Regions from separate parts of the Pseudomonas chaetocerotis genome, predicted to be linked through region 3. Evidence: predicted binding sites of a transcription regulator. Region 3 holds the regulator's gene; each other region holds the start of a gene.

Region 1 (7,331 bases), on a different contig from region 3:
CGGCGAACTCATCGGCAGCGGGCACCATGGTGCCCAGTTGGCGGGCAACGATCTGCGCCACGACCAGCACGCAGATCAGGACGAGAAACACGCCGGACAACCATCCGGACAGGGTGTAGAGCTTGTGCAGTGGGGTCATGAACAACGGGCTCCCTGGGCAAGCCTCGAGAAAAAGCCCACCGCGAGGATGGCGGCGGGCAGCAGAATCAAGGCTGGTAGGTATCGAGAATCGCCTGGCCATCGGCACCCGCGCGCTTGAGCCACTCTTCGGTCATGCTCTGGCCGATCTGCTCGAAGCCGCTCTCCACCGCCGCCGGGGCCTGCTCGGATACCTGCATGCCATTGTCGGCCAGGGTCTTGACCAGCTCACTGGTCTTCTCCTGGGCAATCGCCCAGCCACGTTTTTCGGCACGCTCAGCGGCAGCCAGCACGGCCGCCTGGGTCGCTTCCGGCAGGCGGGCGAAAGCGCGGGCGTTGACGATGACGAAGTTCTTCGGAATGAACGCCTTGACGTCATAGTAATAAGAAGAGAAATCCCAGGCCTGGGAGTCCACGCCGGTGGTCGGCGAGGTGAGCATGCCGTTGATCATGCCGGTGCTGAAGGCCTGCGGGATTTCGCCGGTCTGGATCACGGTCGGCACGGCGCCCATCAATTCGGTCATGCGCGACGTGGCCGGGTTGTAGGCGCGAAATTTCATGCCCTTGAAGTCATCCATGCTCGCGATCGGCGTCTTGGTGAAGATGCTCTGCGGCGACCAGGGCATGGCGTACAACAGCTTGATGCCCTGCTTGGCCAGGCGCTCTTCCACTGCCGGGCGGCTGGCGTCCCACAGGGCCTGGGCCTGCTCGTAGTTGCGCACCAGAAACGGCACGCTGTCGATTTCGAAGATCGGATCTTCGTTGCCCAGCACCGACATCAGTACGTCGCCCACCTGCACCTGGCCGGTCTGCACGGCGCGCTTGACCTCGGGGCGCTTGAACAGCACCGAGTTGGCGTGCACGCGAATAAGCAGTTCGCCGTTACTGGCTTTTTCCACGTCCTGCGCGAACTCCTTGGCCACGGTGGTGATGAAGTTGCCATCGGGGTTCTCGGCGGTCATGTTCCAGCGCTCGGCGGCCTGGGCGCCGAAGCCCAGTGCGCAAGCCAGAGCGGTAATGGCGAAACGCGATGCGATGCTTGTCATGGTGCTCTCCTGTTCATTGTTTTTTATGCGCCGCAAGGCGCGGCTGGAAGACGGTTTCGAGTCTCAGCGCATCGCCCTACCCTGTCCAACTAGAAAAACCGGAGGCGCATGATCGGAAATCGTTATGGGATGAAAAGGGGCATTTCCGCAGGCAATGCACCAGCAGCGGGCAGCCGTTTCCGGGCCCGCAGACCAGCGAATGGAAGTTAATCAGGCGCTTTGCTGTTCCGGCGCGGGTGCGGCCCGTGCCATGCAGGCCTCGCCCATTTCCTCGGCGTAGACGTCCAGCGCTTCGCAGGCCAGGGCGATGATGTCCTCGCTGAGCTCAAGACCCACACCTGTGCGCCAGGTGGCAACCACCGGCAAGGGCGGTGGCTCGGGCACTTCGTCGAGAATGGTCAGCAGGCCCTGCTTGAGCTCGTCATGCACCAGCGCCGGCGGCAGCGCGCCGATACCGAAACCGTCGCGCACCAGGCGCGTCATCGCGGCGATGGAATTGACGCAGTTGATACGTGGCGCGCTGACGCTGCCGGCATGCAGCAGGTTGAGAATGTCCTGATGCGGTCGCGAATTCTTCGAGAAGGTGATGATGCGCTCGCGTGCCAGCTCCTCCATCGAGGCATAGCTGCGGTGGTACAGCGAACCGGTCGGGACGATCCAGCGCACCGGAAACGCAGCCAGTTCCAGATTACGCACGCTGTCGCCGTTGACCATGTCGGTCTGGAACACGATATCCAGATAGCCCTTGAGCAATTGCTCGTTGAGGTTGCGCGCGGTGTCGGCGGTCAGTTCGATCTCTACTGCAGGGTAGCGCTCCATCACTCGTGTTACGAACGGACTCAACCAGGTGTGAATGACGGTATCCATCGCCCCGACGCGAATACGCCCCTGGATGTTGCCAGTATCGCTGATCGACTGCTTCAAGGCCTGCATGGTGTCGATCATGCGCTCGGCATATTCGAGCACCTTCTGCCCTTCCGGGGTCAGCGATACGCCCTTGGAATCACGCAGAAAAAGACGTGTGCCGAGTTCATCCTCGAGCGCAGCGATACGGCTGGAAATGGACGCCTGGGTGCTGAACAGCTTCTCGGCTGTCAGGCGGAAGCTCTTGAGCCGTGCCACCCAGACGAAGGTCTCGAGAAATCTCAGATTCATGCCGTAACGCCTCTTCGCAATGTTCTTCTCAGGGGCTGATTGGCAGCGCCCACGCAGCCTCAGGCGTAGCAGGTTGTATGCCAGAGGTTTTTCGCGCAGCCGATGAATTTTCCTATCGCTGGCCCCCTGTTTTTTCTCGTTGGACGCCGCCGAACGACGCTTTGAAGAATGGCGCCGCGCTCTGCGCAGACCACAACAACATCATTCAAAACGCGCTCTGCCAAGCAGCTGCTCTCGTCGGCTGCGCGCTCCCAACAGGAGACACTGCACCATGAAACCCCATTACCCATTGGCATCCGCGCTGCTGCTCGGCGGCGGCCTGCCGAGCATCGCACATGCCGATTTCATCGCTGACAGCAAGGCCAGCGTCGAGATGCGCAACTTCTATTTCAACCGTGACTTCCGCCAGAGCGGCGCCCGTGACAAGGCCGAGGAATGGGCGCAGGGCTTTCTGCTGCGCATGGAGTCCGGCTACACCGAGGGCACCGTCGGTTTCGGTATCGATGCATTGGGGATGCTCGGTGTGAAACTCGATTCCGGTGATGGCACCGCTGGCAGCGGCCTGCTGCCGGCCGACCGCTCCGGCGGCTCGCAGGATGAGTATTCCAAGCTCGGCCTGACCGCCAAAGTGAAGGTTTCCAACAGCACACTGAAAGCTGGCGCCCTGCACTTTCGCAGCCCGGTCGTCTCGGCCAATGACTCGCGTCTGCTGCCGCAGACCTTCCAGGGCGCGCTGCTCAACGTACAGGAAGTCGACAACCTGACCCTGCAGGGCGGCAAGATCAACCGCATCAAGGCCAACAGCTCCACCGACTACACCGAGATGACCGGCAACCGCATCGGCGGCAGCAGTGATTCCTTCGTGTTCGGTGGCGGCGAGTACAAGATCACCCCGCAACTGACCACCGGCCTGCATTACGGCACCCTCGAGGATATCTACCAGCAGTACTACGGCACCCTGGTGCATGTGCTGCCGCTGGGTGATGGCCAGTCGTTGAAGACCGACCTGCGCTACTCGCAAAGCCGCGAGGACGGCAACTTCCGCGACCTCGACAACAAGGCCTTCGGCGCCATGTTCACCTACAGCCTGGGCGGTCATGCCTTCGGTGCCGGCTACCAGCGCATGAGCGGTGACGATCCGTTCCCGTACATCGCCAGCAGCGACCCCTTTCTGGTCAACTTCGTGCAGATCAACGACTTCGCCAACGTCGAAGAACGCTCCTGGCAGGTGCGCTACGACTACAACTTCGCCAGCATCGGCATCCCCGGCCTGACCTTCATGACCCGCTACATCTCCGGTGACAACGTCGAGGTCGCCGGCCGCAGCAGCGAAGGCAAGGAATGGGAACGCAATACCGATATCGCCTACGTGGTACAGAACGGTCCGCTGAAGAACCTGGGGCTGAAATGGCGTAACGCCACCGTTCGCTCCAATTTCGGTAACGATCTCGACGAGAATCGCCTGATTCTCAGCTACACCCTGGCGCTCTGGTAAGCACTTCAACCCGATGACGGGGCCATTACGGCCCCGTTTGCATTTCTCGGGAAGCAAGACGGCCATAGACTTTTAATCAAGTTGTATGACAACTTGCCGATTCCTGAGCATCATCCTGAAGAAGATGGCGAGGCGTTATCGTGAGCTTTTTACTGTCCTGGCAACAAAAATTCCGCGCCCTTGTCGCGCTCACCCTGATCAGCCTGATTCTGATGGCGGCCGCCTCGTTATGGGCCAACCATCGCGTCAGCAGTGCCTTGCAGGCGAGGGAACAGGCGGCAGCCTATGCCAGCGCCAGTACCCAGTTGATGAACCACTGGTGGCAACAGAACGCATTGCGCCAGCAGATCACGCCTGACCTGCAGTCAGCGTTCGACAGCGGCCTCGATGAACTACAAGAACTCATCGGACAACTGTTGACGCAAGCTCAAGCGCTGGAAGACGACGCCACCTTGCAACACGCCCAGCAGATCCAGGCCGTGCTACTGGATGAGCTGGCCCAGCAGCGCCAGTGGCTGAGCCTCAATCAGGCCCTGGGTCTGACCCCCTTCGAGGGCCAGCGTAAAACCCTGACGGAAAGAGGCAAGGCCCTGGAGGCGATCAGTTTCGACCTGATCAAACCCTTCATTACCAGTGCCCTGAGCAGCCAGCGTGACTACCTGTCGACCTTCGACCCGGCGTTCGCCCAGATTGCCCTGACGGCCATCGGCAAATTGCAGGACCAGATCGCAGACCTTGAATGGCAGGACACGCCGATTGGCAAGAACGTGCAGGGCTATGCCCAGGCGTTCACGGATATCCATGGCAACATCGAGCGCATCAACGCCACCAATCAGCGCCTGCTCCAGTTGGGCGAGCAGTTGCAGACGCGTGTCGAAGAGCAGGCACAAGCGCTGCAGAGCGGCCTGTTGCTGCGTCGCACGCAGGAAGCCGAGCAGGCTCGCCTGTCCGCACTGTGGATGATGGGGCTGAGCTTCCTCGCCGTTGCCGCCCTGCTCTGCTTCACCTTGCTGCAGGCGTCACGCACCTTGGTCAGCCGCCTGCGCAACGTCATTCAGTTGCTCACTCAGGTCGCCTCCGGCGATCTCACCGGCAAACTACCGGTGGGCAGCAACCCGCGTGACGAATTCAATCAGCTGGCCGACGCCGCCAACCGCATGATCCAGGGTATCGGCGGTATCGTTGCCGAAGTGGTGCGTGCCAACGGCGAGCTGACCCGCCTGCACCATCACCTGGGCGATGCCATGCGTCAGTTGGGTGACAACAGCACCCAGGTGGAAATGCAGACCGAGCAGGCCGCCTCGGCCTCGCACCAGATCAGCGCCACCCTCAACGACATGGCGCAGCGCACGGCGCAAGTCGGCACCGCCACCACCAGCGCCTACGATGCGGCGCGTAACGGCGGTGAGGTGATCGCCGCCAGTGTCGACAGCATGAGTCGTCTGGCGCAGCTGATTCAGGACACTCATAGCCAGGTCGATGCCCTCGGCCAGAGCAGCGCGCGGGTCAGCGGCATCGTCGATGTGATCAACAGTCTCGCTGACCAGACCAATCTGCTCGCCCTCAACGCGGCTATCGAGGCGGCTCGGGCAGGCGATGCCGGGCGCGGCTTCTCGGTGGTGGCCGATGAGGTGCGCTCGCTGGCGCAGAAAACGGTCTCGGCAACAACCGACATCAGCGCCATCGTCGGCGAGTTCCAGCAACAGACCCGGCACATGCACCAGTTGATGAGCAACGGCCTGAACCTGGCTGCCGACAGCGAGCGACATGCCGCTCAGGTGGCCGACGCCATCAGCGCCATCACCTCGGCGATGGAGCGCCTGACCGGCGAAATGAACCAGGTCGTGGTAGCCATCGAGGAAGTCTCCACCACCACCGAGGACATCGCCGACAAGATGGAAACCATCCACGTGCACACCGGGCAGAGCAAGGACCTGCGCCATACCCTGGGCGGCCATACCGAGGGGCTGTCATCCCAGGTCGATGCACTGGGACGTAGCGCCAGGCAGTTCCGCCTGGCCTGAGCCTCATCGACTTTTCCTATATCGGGCGCACGCTTTAATTAGTTGGACGCCTCCGGCAGGCCGTTGAAAAATGACAGCCATGGATGACGGCCACGGCCGTCGCAAGCCGCGCCAGCACCGGCTTACCGGCTGCCTGCCTGAGGAGCTCCCGCGTGAACGATCTGCTTCTGAACTGTGACATCGGCGAAAGCTTCGGCGCCTGGACCATGGGCCTGGACGCCGAGGTCATGCCCTACATCGACTGCGCCAACATCGCCTGCGGTTTCCACGCTTCCGACCCCAGCGTGATGCGCAAGACCGTGGCCCTGGCCGTGGCCCATGACGTGCGCATCGGCGCGCACACCGCCTATCAGGACCTGGTCGGCTTCGGCCGTCGCTCGATGGACTGCACGCCGCAGGAAGTCGAAGACCTGATGCTCTACCAGATCGGTGCGCTGGAAGGCATCTGCCGCAGCGAGGGCACGCGTGTCAGCTACGTCAAACCACACGGCGCGCTGTATCAGGACATGATGCGCAAGCCCGCCACCCTGCGCGCGGTAATGAGCGCCGTGGCCCGGTACGACCGCCAGCTGCCGCTGATGCTGATGTGCACCCGTGACAACAGCGCAGCCCAGGCGCTGGGCGACGAATTCGGCCTGACCCTGTGGTTCGAAGCCTTCGCCGACCGCGCCTATGATGCCGCCGGTTTCCTGGTCAGCCGCAGCCTGCCGGGTGCCGTGCATCACGACAGCGAGGTGATCGTCAGCCAGGCGCTGACCCTGGCGCGTGGCGAGGCCCTGCAGGCCAGCGACGGCAGCGCACTGCACCTGAACGCGCAGACGCTGTGCGTGCATGGCGACAACGCCAGTTCGGTCGCCGCCGTCAGGCGCATCCGCCAGGCATTCGACAGCCTGGTTCAGGCATGAAGGCGCCCAACGCCCGGCTGGAAGTCGCCGGCACCGACAGCCTGATCCTGCGCCTGTTCGACGTTATCGATGAGGCCAACATGCCGTGGATGCTGGCCGCACGCACGCGCCTGCAGGACGCATTCGGCGGCGCGCTGATCGACCTGGTGCCCTCCTATACCACACTGCTGCTGCACTACGACCTGTGCCAACTCGACAGCGAGCAGGCGCGCGCGAAGGTCGCCGAAGCACTCGAAGGCTTGCAGCCTGCCGATCTGCAAGGCGGCCGCGAGCATCAGTTGCCCACCTGGTACGACCGCAGCGTCGGCCCTGAGCTGCAACTGCTGGCTCGGCGCAGCGGGCTCAGTGAGGCCGACGTAATCGCCCGGCACAGCGGCCATGCCTATCAGGTATTCGCCCTGGGTTTCGCGCCCGGCTTCGCCTTCATGGGGCTGGTCGAGGAAATCCTCGCCGCGCCGCGCCTGAGCACACCGCGCAAGCGCATCGCCGCCGGCAGCGTCGGCATCGCCGAACGACAGACGGCCGCCTACCCGGTGGTTTCGCCCGGCGGCTGGAACCTGATCGGGCG
Region 2 (7,331 bases), on a different contig from region 3:
AACCCAAGCCCGACAGTGAATGGCTGCAATTGACCTTTCGCTTCGTCGACCGCGACCCGCAGAAGCTCGACTACCTGTCGCGGCTGATTGCCCGTGGCACCGCACAGAAGCATTTCAGCCCCGGTGCCTGAACGGCACGTGCGCGTTGGTTTTCATCCGTCCGGCAGCCCGGTAGGGCGGGGGCAACCCGCCACACAGCTCGCAGCGTCGACGGTGACTACCCGACCGGCGGCGGTGAGCCGGTTCACAGCCTGACGGTCGGTCTCTCGCGCGCGCGGTGCTGCGCTGCTAGTCTTGCTAACCCGGATATCAAAAAGCCATAAGATCCGAGTCGTTATGCTAGGGCGTCTGATTATTCTCTGCAGTCTGTTGGTCTTTCACGGCCAGGCCGCTGCGCTGACCATCTACAAGTACGTCGACAAGAACGGCGTGGTGACCTATAGCGACCAGGCTGCGCCTGGCGCGCAGGTGTTCGTGTTCAACGACCGCATGGTCGAGCGCCTGGACAATCAGGTGAAGCTGGAAACCAAGAAGCACGAAGCCGGTGAGACCCTGCTGATTCGCAATGACCTGTACGCCCCGGTTGAAATCGAACTGAAGCTGGAGCAGGTACAGAACGCCGTCGGTGCGCCGGACAAACCGATTCGCTGGGTGCTGCCACCGCGTAGCAATATCCGCCTGGCCACCCTCGCCCCACAAGATGTATCCAAGCCGCTGCGCTACAAGCCGAGGTTGCGCTACGCCCTCGGTGATCCGCGTCTGCAGCCGAGCATCCACCGTTATCCGCTGCCCTGGCGTGGCGGTCCGTTCCGTCAGACCCAGGGCGCCAATGGCACCTACAGCCATTTCACACCCAAGGGCCGCTATGCGGTGGACATCGCCATGCCCGAGGGCACGCCCATCGTCGCCGCGCGCGGTGGTGTGGTGGTGAAGACCGAGAACCAGCAGAGCGGCCGCGGCAACAATCCGGCCGGCAACTTCGTGCGCATTCTGCATGACGACGGCACCATGGGCGTTTACCTGCACCTGATGAAGGGTTCGGTCGCCGTGCGTGAAGGCCAGCGGGTGGAAACCGGCAGCCGCTTGGCGCGCTCCGGCAATACCGGCAACAGCACCGGCCCGCACCTGCATTTCGTGGTGCAGCGCAACGTCGGCCTGGCCGTCGAGTCCATTCCCTTCAACTTCCGTCAGCCGGTCAACAGCCTGCCGAACTTCGCCGTCGGCGGCGAATAGCGCGGTAAAGCCAGCCGGCTGCACTCTTCCCCGAATATCACGCCGCAACCCTGTCGCGCGCTCGCGCGTGCCTGTTGCATCCGTTGTTGCGCAGTGCTGCCGGTGCGCATGGCGCACCCTACGGGGTATGTGCGCACCTTGGGGCTTATCGGTATCGGTAGGGTGCGCCGCGCGCACCGCGACTGCGGCTGATGTTGTGGTTTGCCATTGATGCGCCTGACGCTCTGCGGCGTTTTCCTTAAGTCACACCCCTGTGCTGTCGCCTTTGTAATCGGTACGTCCGCCGTCTGCGTGACGCAGGCGGAAGTTGGCCTTCCGCTCGTCGTTCAGCAGTGTGCAAGCGGAAAGGATCTTTCACCTGGCGGAATGCCTAAAGCCCTCTAAATCGGGGCTTTCAGCTGTTGGCACCGCTATTGCTATCTCACAGGAAAACGGGTGTCCGACTATGGCTATCGATTCAGATTACGTTCAAAGCATGGCGACCCAACTGGCCCAATACGAAGTTCAGGGCCAGTTGGCCAAGGCCAACCGCAACCAGGCCGCCTATAAGGCGCAGCTTGGTGCCCTGACCAGCCTGGATACCGCACTCAAGGCCTTCAAGACGGCTGCCAGCGGCCTCAAGCTGGCCGGCAGTAGCATGTTGGTCAACAGTGCGAGCTTCAGCCAGGAGGGTTATGCCAGCGCTACGGTGGGCTCCAAGGCCGTGGACGGTAGTTACGATTTTTTTGTTCAGCAATTGGCCAGCAAGAGCCAGATTGCACTGCAAGGGCTGCAGGACAGCGATCTCGGTAGCGGCAGCCTGACCATCGGTCAGGGCGGTGACGCGTTCAATATCGACCTCAGCGCCGCCGCCACGCTCGACGAACTGGCCGCAGCCATCAACGGCGCGACCGACAACAATGGCGTCAAGGCGACCCTGGTGCGCAGCAATGGCCAGGTCAACCTGGTGCTGACCAGCGAGAAGACCGGCGCCGACCAGGCCATCAGCCTGAGTGCCAGTGGCAATGCTGCGGTTGAAGGTGCGGTGGCCGGCCGGCAGGAGCTGTCGGTCGCCAAGGATGCCATCGTGCGCCTGGGTGGCGAGACCGGTATCGAACTGACCAGCACCAGCAACACCTTCGACAACATCATCGATGGCGTCAGTCTGACCTTCAACAAGGCGCACAAGAGCGGTGACGCGCCGCTGACCATGGAGGTCGGCCAGGACCAGAAAGCCACCAAGGAGAAGACGCAAACCTTCGTCAGCGCCTTCAATGCCCTGATGACCAGTTTCGACTCGCTCACCTCCAGCGGTGGCGAGAGTGGCGGTCGCGGGCCTTTGGCTGGCGATGCCAGCGTGCGCGCCATCGAGACCATGCTCAACCAGTTGGTGCGCAGCCCGTTTGGCGGTGTGAGCCTCACCGAGTTCGGCATCGTCGCCGACCGCAACGGCAAGCTGACCATCGACAACGCCCGCTTCGAGAAGGCCGTGGCAGCCAACCCGGAAGGCTTCGAGAAGCTGTTCACCGACAAGGGCAACCTGCTCGATACCCTGGACAAGAATCTGGCGGTCTACACCAGCAGTGCTGGCGGCCTGCTGAGCAATCGCAAAGACACCCTCAACTCCCAGCTGCGCCGTGTCGATCAGCAGTTCGACACCATCCAGAAGCAATACGACTCCTACTACGCCCGCTATCTCCGTCAGTACACCGGTCTCATGCAGACCATGGCGGCGATGGAACAGACCTACGGAATGTTCTGATGAGTGCCTACAACCTCAACGAAAGTTACGACAGCTACCGCACCGTGGACCTCGAGGCGCGTGCCGCTGCGGCCTCGCCTTACGAACTGGTGCTGGTGCTGTTCGACGGCCTGCTCGATGAGCTGGCGCGTGCCCGTGGTCATATCGAGGCCAAGCGTTACCAGCAGAAGGGCCAATCCCTGGAGAAGTGCCTGAACATTCTGGGCGGTCTCAATGGTGCCCTCGATTACGAGAACGGCGGCGAGTTGGTGCAGGGCCTGGCGCGGCTCTACGACTACTGCATCTATCGCCTCTCCGATGTCAGCGTCAGCCTGTCGCTGGAGGGGTTGGATGAAGTGGTCGGCCTGCTCGGTGTGCTGCGCGAAGGCTGGGAAGGCGTGAATGCAACGCGCAAGTGAACTGCGTGCGCTGCAGCAACTGCACGTGCAGTTGGCGCAGGCGCTGGAGCAGGCTGACTGGACGCGTATCGGTGAGATCGATGCGCTGATCCGCTCCTGCCTGCAGTTGCTGGCCGGGATGCCCAGGCTGAGCGACGAGGTACGCGAGGCCAAGGGGCAGTTGCAGCAGTTGCACGGACAGGCGCGTATCGCCTGCGCCGAAGAGTGCGAACGGGTGCGTCGGCAGCTGCTGACGCACCTGGAATACGCCGAAGGGCGCAGCGCATACATGCGCGTCGATCTGTATCAAGGTGGGAGATAAAAGGTGCTGCAACTGATCAATGCCAATGCTCAGGTGAACCTGACGGAATCCGCCGGGCAAACCCTGCCGGCCGGTTTTGCCCAGGCCGGGAGCGCTGGCGGTGAGACTCCGCTGTTCGATCTGCAGATGGCCGTGCAGGGCTTCATCGCCGCCGCGCCAGGGGCAGCGCTGCGTGAAGGTGCCACTGACGTGAAGGTCACCCTCAGCGAAGCGGATGCCGAGCAGTGGCTGGCCAGCATGCTGGACCAGCAGGCGGTACATATCGAGGCGCGTGAAACACCTGAGCAGGTGCTGCACGAACAGGTGCATCAGGACGGCTCGGAGCAGATCGAGCAGGCTGCCGCGTTGCCTGTCGAGTTCCCTGGCCAGGCGCAGATGCAGCCGCGTGAGCAATTGCCAACCCAGCCCGCGCGCAGCGCAAGTGCTCCAGCGTTCAGCCAGCAATCGTTGTCGTCCCAGGCAGCGACGCCCATGCCGCAGATGGCAGCCGAGATTGCGTTACAGACGGCAGTGCCGGCGATGGCGATGGCGAGTGAAAGCATCGAGGCGAGCGATCTCGAACGCCTGCCGAGTGTCAGCACGGATGCCGATAAAGCGATTCCCGGCACCGCTACTTCCTCTGCGGCGACTTCTGCGCCGCTGACTGCCGAGCGTCCGCTCAAGCTGCATGCGCCACAGACGCAGTGGGGCGAGCAGATGCTGGCCAGCTTGCGCGAGCATGTGGAGCTGCAGATCAACCAGCGCATACAGAACGCCACCATCCGTCTCGACCCGCCTGAGTTGGGCAGCCTGGAAATTTTCCTCAGTCATGAGTCCGGCCGCCTCAGTGTGCAGCTCTCGGCTGCCAACGCCGATGTCGCCCGCCTGTTGCAGCAGACCAGCGAGCGTCTGCGTCAGGAGCTGGTCGGGCAGAACTTCGTGCAGGTCAACGTGCAGGTCTCCGCCGATGCTCAGGGCGGTCGCCAGCAAGGCCAGCCACGCCAGGCCTGGCAGGGCGAAGAGATGGTGCAGGCCGCCAGCCTCATCACGCCGACCAGCGAGCGCGGCACCCCGAATTCCACCAGCGACGTGCTGGTTACCGTTTAACCCTTTGCAAGTGGATCGAGAACCAACCATGACCATGCCGCGCATCATCCTGCTGCTGCTTATCTTCAACACCCTGGTGGTGATCGGCGGCACCGTCTTCAACTACGCGACGCTGCGCTCGATGCAGTCGGGCCAGCCAGTGCTCGGCCTGCCTGGCGACGGCGCTGCGGCGGCGGAAGAGGCGACCAGCGAATACCGCTTCTTCCCCATCGAGAAGGTCATCGTCAGCCTGAAAGGCGAAAACCGTGAGCATTACTTCGTGCTCGACCTGGTACTGCAGGCCGACCTCGAAACCGATCCGAAGAAGCTCGAGCAGATCGACCCGATGGTGCGCAACTCGGTGGTCGCCCACCTGTCTGCCATGACCTTCGAGACGCTGCGCAGCATGCCCATTCCAGAGCTGCAGGGCGCGCTGGAAAGCGCGCTGTTCGATGACTTCGCCAGCAAGAAGCTGGCGATGCCGTTCGCCAATGTGCTGGTCAGCAAACTGATCGTCCAGTAGGTACCGTCGCCATGAATGCCAACTGCGCCATTGACTATCGCTACGCTGCCGAACAGGGCGGAGCTGCGCTGTTCGCCCCAGGGGCCGAGCAGAAGTGGTTGTTGCAGTACCTGCCGCTGGTCAAGCGCATCGTCAGTCAGCTGGCGCTGCAGGCCAACCAGGTGCTCGACCGCGAAGACATGGAACAGATCGGCCTGATGGGCTTGCTCGAATGCCTGCGCCGCTATGGCACCCCGGATGAGCAGTTCGGTCGTTTCGCCGCGCTGCGCATCCGTGGCGCGATTCTCGACGAGCTGCGCCGCCAGGACTGGCGCCCGCGCCAGGTGCGCCAGCAGACCCACAGGATCCGCGATGCCATTCGCCAGTTGGCGCGGCAACTGGGGCGTGTGCCGCAAGAGGACGAGATCCTCCAGGCGGCCGGGATTAGTAGCAAGGATTACCAGGAGTTTCTCCAGGCCGATGCCTGTGAGGCCATCGAAAGCCTCGATGAGTTGCTGCAGAACGGTCACGAAGGCTTCGCCTGTGGCAGCAGTGCGGTCGAGGAGCGCGTGCTCAAGGAGCGCCTGCTGACTCAGGCGCTGAGCCAGCTCAGCGAGCGCGAACGGCTGGTGCTGACCCTTTACTACCAACATGAGCTGAGCCTCAAGGAGATCGCCCTGGTGCTGGAGTTGAGCGACGCGCGCGTCTGCCAGCTGAGCAAGCAGGCGATCGCCAAGGCCAGTCGCTACCTGAACGAGAGAGGCTAGGGTGCAGAAGTTATTAGGTGCATTGATCATCGTCGCCTGCGTGCTCGGTGGCTACGTCATGGCCCATGGTGAGCTGGCCATGCTCTGGCAGCCGGCCGAGGTGATCATCATCGTCGGGGCGGGCTTCGGTGCTCTGGTGGTGGCCAACCCCAAGGACGTGCTGATCGAGATGCTGCATCAGATCAAAGGCGTGTTCGTTTACAAGAAACGCGGCGAGGAATTTCAGCGCCAGCTGTTGATGTTGCTCTATGAGTTGCTGGAGATGGTCGATGTCGGCGGCCTCAAGGTGCTCGACGCGCATATCGAGGAGCCCGAGCAGAGCGAGCTGTTCGCCAAGTACCCGCTGATCCGTCAGGAGAAGAACCTGATGGCTTTCATCGCTGACAACTTCCGGCTGATGGCCATGGGCAAGATCAGCGCCCACGAACTCGAAGGCTTCCTCGAGCAGGAACTGGAGGCCATGGAACACGTGCTGATGCAGCCGTCGCGCTCGCTGCACAAGATCGGTGAGGCGATGCCGGGTTTCGGCATCCTCGCGGCGATCCTCGGCATCGTCATCACCATGGGTAACATCGGTGGTTCGGTGGCCGAGATCGGCGCCCATGTCGCCGCCGCTCTGGTGGGCACTTTCCTCGGCATCTTCATGTGCTATTGCGTGATGGACCCGCTGTCCAGCGCCATGGGTCAGTGCATCAAGACCGAGATGTCGGCACTCGAATGCGTGCGCACCACGCTGGTCGCGCACGTCGCCGGTAAACCCACGCTGCTGGCGGTGGACGCCGGCCGCAAGCTGATCGAGCAGGACGTCAAACCGGCGTTCAAACAGCTCGAGATCTGGGTCAACCGTTACGAAGATGAAAGGGACGCGGCATGAAACCGCGTGCCGGTGAAGGCCATGAAATCATCATCAAACGTCGTAGCAAAAAGGGTGGCCACGACGGGCATGGCGGTGCCTGGAAGGTAGCCTTCGCCGATTTCACCATGGCCATGATGGCGCTGTTCATGGTGCTGTGGATCATCCAGCCACAGACCCAGGACGCCAGCCGCGCCAATGCCGACATGCTGAACAATCCATTGGTCGATGGCGGTGCCGGCATCTTCGATGGCACCAGCACCACGCCGCTGGACCTCGATGGCGTGCCGGTTCAGGTCGCCCCGCGCCGCGATCCCGAGAATCGTGCGCGTACACCGCAGGAAGACCCTGGCGCGGCCCTGGGCGAGGGTCAGCCCGGTGAGCCGCGTCGACCGCACTATGCCGAGTCGCAGCAGATGCAGGATTTGGCCAAGCTGATGGAGGCGCTGGCGCTGCAACTGGATGCCGAGG
Region 3 (7,331 bases):
GCGCGGGTTTTCACCCTCGGCGATGGACAGGATGCCTTCGAGGAGCATCTCGCGGTAACGCGACTGGCGCAGCGCGATGGATTTGAGCTTGTTGCCTGCCGGCAGCAGCAGCAGGTTGGCGAAACCAACGCCGTAGATGGTAGCGACGAACGCCACGGCAATACCGCTGCCAAGCATGCTCGGGTCAGCCAGATTGCCCATCACGTGGATCAGGCCCATCACCGCACCGATGATGCCAATGGTCGGTGCATAGCCGCCCATGCTCTCGAACACCTTGGCGGCCTGGATATCGCGCGCCTCCTGAGTGTAGAGATCAACTTCCAGAATGCTGCGAATGGATTCCGGCTCGGCGCCGTCGACCAGTAACTGCAGGCCCTTGCGCGCATAGGGGTCAGGCTCGGCATCAGCCACCGCTTCCAGACCGAGCAGGCCTTCCTTGCGCGCCACCATGCTCCACCCGGTCACACGATTGATGCCGCCGACCAGATCGATGCGTGGCGGGAAGAAGATCCAGCGCATGATGCTCATGGCACGCTTGAACACCTGCACCGGTGCCTGCAGAAAGGCCGCGCCCAATGTCCCGCCGATGACGATCAGCGCCGCCGGACCGTTGAGCAGGGCCCCAGCATGGCCGCCTTCGAGATAATTGCCGCCCAGAATGGCAACGAATGCCAGAATGACGCCAATAAGGCTCAGTACATCCATGCGCATGTTTCCGATTTAGCGTCCGTCACTGGCAGGCCTCGGTCAGGTGCCGGCCGATGTCATCCAGGCCGTAGACCGCATCCGCCAGATTGGCTTTGACCACGGCCATGGGCATGCCATAGATCACGCAACTGGCCTCGTCCTGAGCCCACACCTGGCTGCCGCCCTGCTTGAGCAGGCGCGCGCCCTCACGACCGTCGGCGCCCATGCCCGTCAGCACCACGGCCAGTACCTTGTCGCCATAGGACTTGGCGGCAGAGCCAAAGGTGATATCGACACAGGGTTTGTAGTTGAGGCGTTCGTCCCCCGGCAGGATTCTTATCGCACCGCGCGCATCGACCATCATCTGCTTGCCACCAGGAGCCAGCAATGCAAGGCCTGGGCGCAGGATATCGCCGTCCTCGGCTTCCTTGACCTGAATGCGGCACAGCTTGTCCAGGCGCTCGGCGAACGCCTTGGTGAAGGCTGCCGGCATGTGCTGGATCAGAACCAGCGGCGCCGGAAAATTGGCCGGAAGCTGGGTCAACACGCGCTGCAGCGCCACCGGGCCACCGGTCGAGGTGCCGATGGCCACCAGCTTGTAGGCCTTGCGCTTGGGCGCAGGCGATGCGGAGGCAGCGCCACCGGTCGCTGACACTGGTCGCGCTGGAACCGCAGGGGCCGGGGCAGGTCGCGCCGAAACGGCTGGACGAGTTGTCGGCGCCGCACTAAGACTAGCCGCAGTCGGCGCCGGAGCCACTGCGGCCGAACTGAAACGGCGATTGCTGCGAGCGATGCTGTGCACCTTCTCGCACAGCATCTGCTTGACCTTTTCGGGGTTGCGCGAGATGTCTTCGAAGTTCTTCGGCAGGAAATCCACCGCACCCGCATCCAGCGCATCGAGCGTGACGCGGGCGCCTTCATGCGTCAGCGAGGAGAACATCAGCACCGGTGTCGGACAGCGCTGCATGATGTTTCGCACTGCGGTGATGCCGTCCATCATCGGCATCTCGTAATCCATAGTGATCACGTCGGGCTTGAGCGCCAACGCCTGATCGATGGCTTCCCGTCCATTGGTGGCCGTGCCCACGACCTGAATACTGGGGTCAGCAGACAGAATTTCCGACACGCGCCGACGGAAGAAACCGGAGTCGTCCACCACCAAGACCTTGACTGCCATACACACTCCTAGACGGCGTGGACTTCAGGTCCACGCCGCGAAACATCAGAAACGTCGAGCGTAGCGCTTGAGCATGCTCGGTACGTCGAGAATCAACGCGATGCGTCCGTCGCCCGTGATCGTGGCACCGGACATTCCGGGCGTGCCTTGCAGCATCTTGCCCAGTGGCTTGATGACCACTTCTTCCTGGCCGACCAGTTGATCGACGACAAAGCCGATGCGCTGACTGCCAACGGTGAGAATCACCACATGGCCTTCGCGCTGGCCTTCATGGAAGGCCTGTGGGACCAACCAGCGCTTGAGATAAAACAGTGGCAGCGCCTTGTCGCGCACGATCACCACTTCCTGACCATCGACCACATTGGTGCGCGACAGGTCGAGATGGAAGATCTCGTTGACGTTGACCAGCGGGAAAGCGAAGGCCTGGTTCTCCAGCATCACCATCAGCGTCGGCATGATCGCCAGGGTCAGCGGCACCTTGATGATGATTTTCGAGCCCTGGCCTTTCTGCGAGAACACGTTGACCGTGCCATTGAGCTGGGAAATCTTGGTCTTCACCACATCCATGCCGACGCCACGACCAGAAACGTCGGAAATCTCGGTCTTGGTCGAGAAGCCCGGGGCGAAGATCAGGTTGTAGCATTCGAACTCGTTGAGACGATCGGCTGCGTCCTTGTCCAGCAGGCCCTTCTCCACGGCCTTGGCGCGCAGCACGTCGGCATCCATGCCTTTGCCGTCGTCGGTGATCGACAGCAGGATATGGTCGCCTTCCTGCTCGGCGGACAGCACTACGCGCCCAGCACGGGCCTTGCCGCTCTTCTCGCGTTCTTCCGGCGTTTCCACACCATGGTCGACGGCGTTGCGCACCAAGTGCACCAACGGGTCAGCCAGGGCCTCGACCAGGTTCTTGTCGAGATCGGTTTCTTCGCCCACCAGCTCGAGGTTGATTTCCTTCTTCAGGTTGCGCGCCAGATCCCGGACCAGACGCGGGAAACGACCGAACACCTTCTTGATCGGCTGCATCCGGGTCTTCATCACCGAGGTCTGCAGATCGGCCGTGACCACGTCGAGGTTCGATACCGCCTTCGACATGGCCTCGTCGCCGCTGTTCAGGCCCAGGCGCACCAGACGGTTGCGCACCAGCACCAGCTCGCCGACCATGTTCATGATCTCGTCGAGGCGCGCAGTGTCGACCCGTACAGTGGTTTCTGCTTCGCTCGCGGCCGGCGCCTTGTCGGCAGCCGGCGCAGGCGCGGCAGGGGCACGAGCAGCAGCAGGCTCAGCCTTGGCTGCTGCGGGTTTGACTGGTGCAGCGGCCTTGGGCGCTGCTGCAGGTTTAGCCGCAGCGGTAGGCGCGGGCGCCGGCTCAGCGGGCGGCACGAACTTGCCCTTGCCGTGCAATTGATCGAGCAGCGACTCGAACTCGTCGTCGGTGATCTCATCACCCGCCGGAGCGGGCGCTGCAGCTACGGCTGCAACCGGAGCAGCGGCTTCGGCCGTGGCCGAGAACTGGCCCTTGCCATGCAGTTGATCGAGCAGCGCTTCGAATTCATCGTCGGTGATGTCATCGCCTGCCGGTGCGCCAGCAGGCGCAGAAGCGACTACCGCAGCGGCGTGCGTTTCGACCGTACCGGCGAACTGGCCTTTGCCGTGCAACTGATCGAGCAGCGACTCGAACTCGTCATCGGTGATCTCGTCGCTGGCACTGGCCTGCGCACTCGGGGCGGCAGCCGGCGCTTCACCCAACGCGTCGAGCAGTTGCTCGAATTCGCTGTCGGTGATGTCGCCTGCGGGGGCGGACGACGCGGCCGGCTGAGGCGCCGGAGCGGGTTCCGGCTCGGCCTGCTGCTCGGGCTCAGGAGCCGCCTCGGCGCCGCCCGGTTCGGCCAGGCGCGCCAGTGCCGCCAGAAGCTCAGGCGACGCGGGCGTGGGCTCGCGACGCTCACGCACCTCGCCAAACATGCCATTGACTGCATCAAGAGCCTCGAGCACCACATCCATCAGCTCCGAATCGACGCGACGCTCACCCTTGCGCAGGATGTCGAAGACGTTTTCGGCGATATGGCAGCACTCCACCAGCTCGTTGAGCTGGAGGAAACCCGCTCCGCCCTTGACGGTATGAAAACCGCGAAAGATGGCGTTGAGCAGGTTCATGTCGTCCGGTCGGCTTTCCAGCTCGACTAACTGTTCGGACAACTGTTCGAGAATCTCGCCGGCCTCTACCAGGAAATCCTGGAGGATCTCTTCATCGGCGCCGAAGCTCATATTTGTGTGCTCCTTAGAACCCTAGACTGGACAGCAGGTCGTCGACATCGTCTTGGCTGGAGGCGACGTCATCACGCTTATCGGCATGAATCTGCGGACCTTCACCCCGCGATGGCTCTTTTGATTTTTCCTGTTCGGTACGCAGCGCTTCGTGATCGTGCTGAATACCGGCAAAACGGTCGACCTGGCTGGCCATGAGCATCAGCTTGAGCAGATTGCTTTCCACTTCGGTCACCAGTTGGGTGACACGTTTGATCACCTGGCCGGTGAGATCCTGATAGTCCTGCGCGAGCAGAATGTCGTTGAGGTGGCCGGAGAGCTTTACGCCATCTCGCTCACTGCGGGCGAGGAACAGCTCGACACGCTTGGCCAGCTCACGAAAACCGTCAGCCCCGATTTCGCGGCGCATGAAACGGCCCCATTCGGCGCTGAGGCTCTGCGCTTCGTCACTGAGGTCGTTGACCAGCGGCGCACTCTGCTCGACCAGATCCATGGTCCGGTTGGCGGCCTTCTCGGTCATGGTCACGACGTAGTTCAGACGCTCGGTCGCGTCGGCGATCTGCGACAGCTCCTGGGCATGAGGCATGCGCGGATCGAGTTGAAAATTGACAATGGCGTTGTGCAGTTCACGGGTCAGTTTGCCGACCTCATGATACAGCCCGCGATCACGGACCTTGTTCAGCTCGTTGATCAGTTGCACCGCAGCGCCGAAGTTACCCTGTTCAAGGCTATCGACCAGATCGCGGGCATTGTTTTTCAGGGTCGACTCGAGGTCACCCAGCGTGGAGTCATCGTGTTCCATAGCACCCTCGCGGCTGACATCAGCCGTTGACCCGCTCGAAGATCTTCTCGATCTTTTCCTTCAACACCTGAGCGGTGAAGGGTTTGACCACGTAGCCATTCACACCGGCCTGGGCCGCCTCGATGATCTGATCGCGCTTGGCTTCAGCGGTCACCATCAGCACCGGCAGGTGCTTGAGGCGCTCGTCGGCACGTACGGCACGCAGCAGATCGATGCCGGTCATGCCGGGCATGTTCCAGTCGGTCACCAGAAAGTCGAAGCTGCCGCTTTGCAGCATCGGTAGCGCCGAGGTGCCGTCATCGGCTTCCGCGGTGTTGGTGAAACCCAAGTCCCGCAAGAGGTTCTTGATGATCCGTCGCATCGTCGAGAAATCGTCAACGATGAGGATTTTCATGTTCTTGTCCAAGTCGACCTCCGTACAGTCCCAAACGTATTGCGCTTGCAACTACGTCCTTTAATCATGAAACCGTTTGCGCCTTCGAGTACACCGCGTTCAGGCAGCACGCCATTCACTCAGCCGCGAGCGCAAACGCGCTGCGCACTGGCTGTGCAACTGACTCACGCGTGACTCGCTAACCCCCAGCACTTCACCGATTTCCTTCAAGTTCAGTTCTTCATCGTAATACAGCGCCAGCACCAGACGTTCGCGCTCCGGCAAGCCAGCGATGGCATCGGCCAACGCCGCCTGGAAGCGTTCGTCTTCGAGGTCCCGCGAAGGTTCGAGGTGAGAGTGTCCGGCGTCTTCGTGCAACCCGCCATGCTCGCCGTCCTGCAGCAGGTCGTCGAAGCTGAACAGGCGGCTGCCCAAAGTGTCGCCAAGAATGCCGTAGTAATCCTCCAGACTCAATTGGAGTTCGGCCGCAACCTCGTGATCTTTAGCGTCACGTCCGGTTCTTGCCTCAACGACACGAATGGCATCGCTGACCATACGGCTGTTGCGGTGTACCGAACGCGGCGCCCAATCACCCTTGCGCACCTCATCGAGCATGGAGCCGCGAATACGGATACCCGCGAAAGTCTCGAAACTGGCGCCTTTGCCGGAGTCGTATTTGCGCGAGGCTTCGAGCAGGCCGATCATGCCGGCCTGGATAAGATCGTCGACCTGCACGCTAGCCGGCAGACGGGCCAGCAAGTGGTAGGCGATACGCTTGACCAGAGGCGCATAGCGCTCGATCAGCTGGTGCTGGGAGTCCTGCGCCTGAGCCTTGTTGTACATACGAAGTCCAGAGGCTGCTGTCATACGGCCGAGTCTGCGGTCGGTTGTTGCACCAGACGCTCGACGAAAAACTCCAGATGACCACGGGGATTGGCCGGTAACGGCCAGGTATCTACCTTCTGAGCTATCGCCTTGAACGCCAGGGCGCACTTGGATCGAGGGAAGGCTTCATAGACGGCGCGCTGCTTCTGCACGGCCTTGCGCACGCACTCATCGTAGGGCACGGCACCGACATACTGCAGGGCGACATCGAGGAAACGATCCGTCACCTTGGTCAGCTTAGCAAAGAGATTGCGTCCTTCCTGCGGGCTGTGAGCCATATTGGCCAGTACGCGGAAGCGGCTGATGCCATGATCGCGATTGAGCAGTTTGATCAGCGCGTAGGCGTCGGTAATCGAGGTGGGCTCATCGCAGACCACCACAAGGATCTCCTGCGCGGCACGCACGAAGCTGACCACCGCATCGCCGATACCGGCGGCGGTGTCGATCACCAGCACGTCAAGATTTTCGCTGATGTCACTGAACGCCTGGATCAACCCGGCGTGCTGCATCGGCGTGAGGCTGACCATGCTCTGCGTACCGGAGGCAGCCGGCACGATGCGCACGCCGCCCGGCCCCTGCAGCAGAACATCGCGCAGATCGCATTCGCCTGCGATGACATCGGCCAGGGTGCGCTTGGGCGTCAGGCCCAACAGAACATCGACGTTGGCCAAGCCAAGGTCAGCGTCCATCAACATCACCCGACGGCCGAGATCGGCCAGGGCCATGGACAGATTGACCGACACATTGGTCTTGCCGACGCCACCCTTGCCGCCAGTCACCGCAATCACCTGTACGGGATGCATACCCATGTTCTTTCTACACCTTGTCTAACTTCGACTTGGCCCCACAGGCCGTTGAAAAACACCTGTCGGGCCGTTCACTCCCGCACCATGTGCGAGAGGGTGCAACAATTTCGCTACTTCAGCCGGCCCGCTTGGCCGGATTGTGATAAAGGCCGGCGAACAACTGCGCCATGGCGTCTTCACTCGGCTCCTCGGCAGCCTGCAGCCCTACGGCACGGCTGACCAACTGGTGACTACGCGGCACGTGCAGATCATCCGGAATCCGCGGCCCGTCCGTCACATAGGCTACCGGCAGTTGCTGGCCTATAGCCAGACCTAAAACCTCACCCAGACTCGCGG

The links. Region 3 encodes FliA, which starts transcription of late flagellar genes. Its sites were predicted from a motif close to CTAAAGTTTNNNNNNNNNNNGCCGNTAA; they were not measured.
Region 1: the regulator FliA is predicted to act here: its motif matches at 3,910-3,937, upstream of H3221_RS18405 (methyl-accepting chemotaxis protein).
Region 2: the regulator FliA is predicted to act here: its motif matches at 1,535-1,562, upstream of fliD (flagellar filament capping protein FliD).

The regions. Positions count from the first base shown of each region.
Region 1 is NZ_JACFYX020000010.1:121,367-128,697, reverse strand. It holds gene H3221_RS18425 (TRAP transporter small permease) at 1-139, opposite strand, end outside; gene H3221_RS18420 (TRAP transporter substrate-binding protein) at 207-1,184, opposite strand; gene H3221_RS18415 (LysR family transcriptional regulator) at 1,395-2,339, opposite strand; gene H3221_RS18410 (OprD family porin) at 2,611-3,834, shown strand; gene H3221_RS18405 (methyl-accepting chemotaxis protein) at 3,975-5,858, shown strand; gene H3221_RS18400 (5-oxoprolinase subunit PxpA) at 6,011-6,763, shown strand; gene H3221_RS18395 (5-oxoprolinase subunit B family protein) at 6,760-7,331, shown strand, end outside.
Region 2 is NZ_JACFYX020000002.1:393,375-400,705, forward strand. It holds gene H3221_RS05810 (response regulator) at 1-131, shown strand, start outside; gene H3221_RS05815 (peptidoglycan DD-metalloendopeptidase family protein) at 337-1,233, shown strand; gene fliD (flagellar filament capping protein FliD) at 1,679-2,974, shown strand; gene fliS (flagellar export chaperone FliS) at 2,974-3,372, shown strand; gene H3221_RS05830 (hypothetical protein) at 3,356-3,673, shown strand; gene H3221_RS05835 (flagellar hook-length control protein FliK) at 3,677-4,759, shown strand; gene H3221_RS05840 (flagellar basal body-associated FliL family protein) at 4,788-5,261, shown strand; gene H3221_RS05845 (FliA/WhiG family RNA polymerase sigma factor) at 5,273-6,007, shown strand; gene motA (flagellar motor stator protein MotA) at 6,009-6,881, shown strand; gene H3221_RS05855 (flagellar motor protein MotB) at 6,878-7,331, shown strand, end outside.
Region 3 is NZ_JACFYX020000007.1:228,882-236,212, forward strand. It holds gene H3221_RS14545 (flagellar motor protein) at 1-705, opposite strand, end outside; gene H3221_RS14550 (protein-glutamate methylesterase/protein-glutamine glutaminase) at 731-1,864, opposite strand; gene H3221_RS14555 (chemotaxis protein CheA) at 1,910-4,129, opposite strand; gene H3221_RS14560 (protein phosphatase CheZ) at 4,143-4,931, opposite strand; gene H3221_RS14565 (chemotaxis response regulator CheY) at 4,951-5,325, opposite strand; gene fliA (RNA polymerase sigma factor FliA) at 5,425-6,171, opposite strand; gene fleN (flagellar synthesis regulator FleN) at 6,168-6,998, opposite strand; gene flhF (flagellar biosynthesis protein FlhF) at 7,111-7,331, opposite strand, start outside.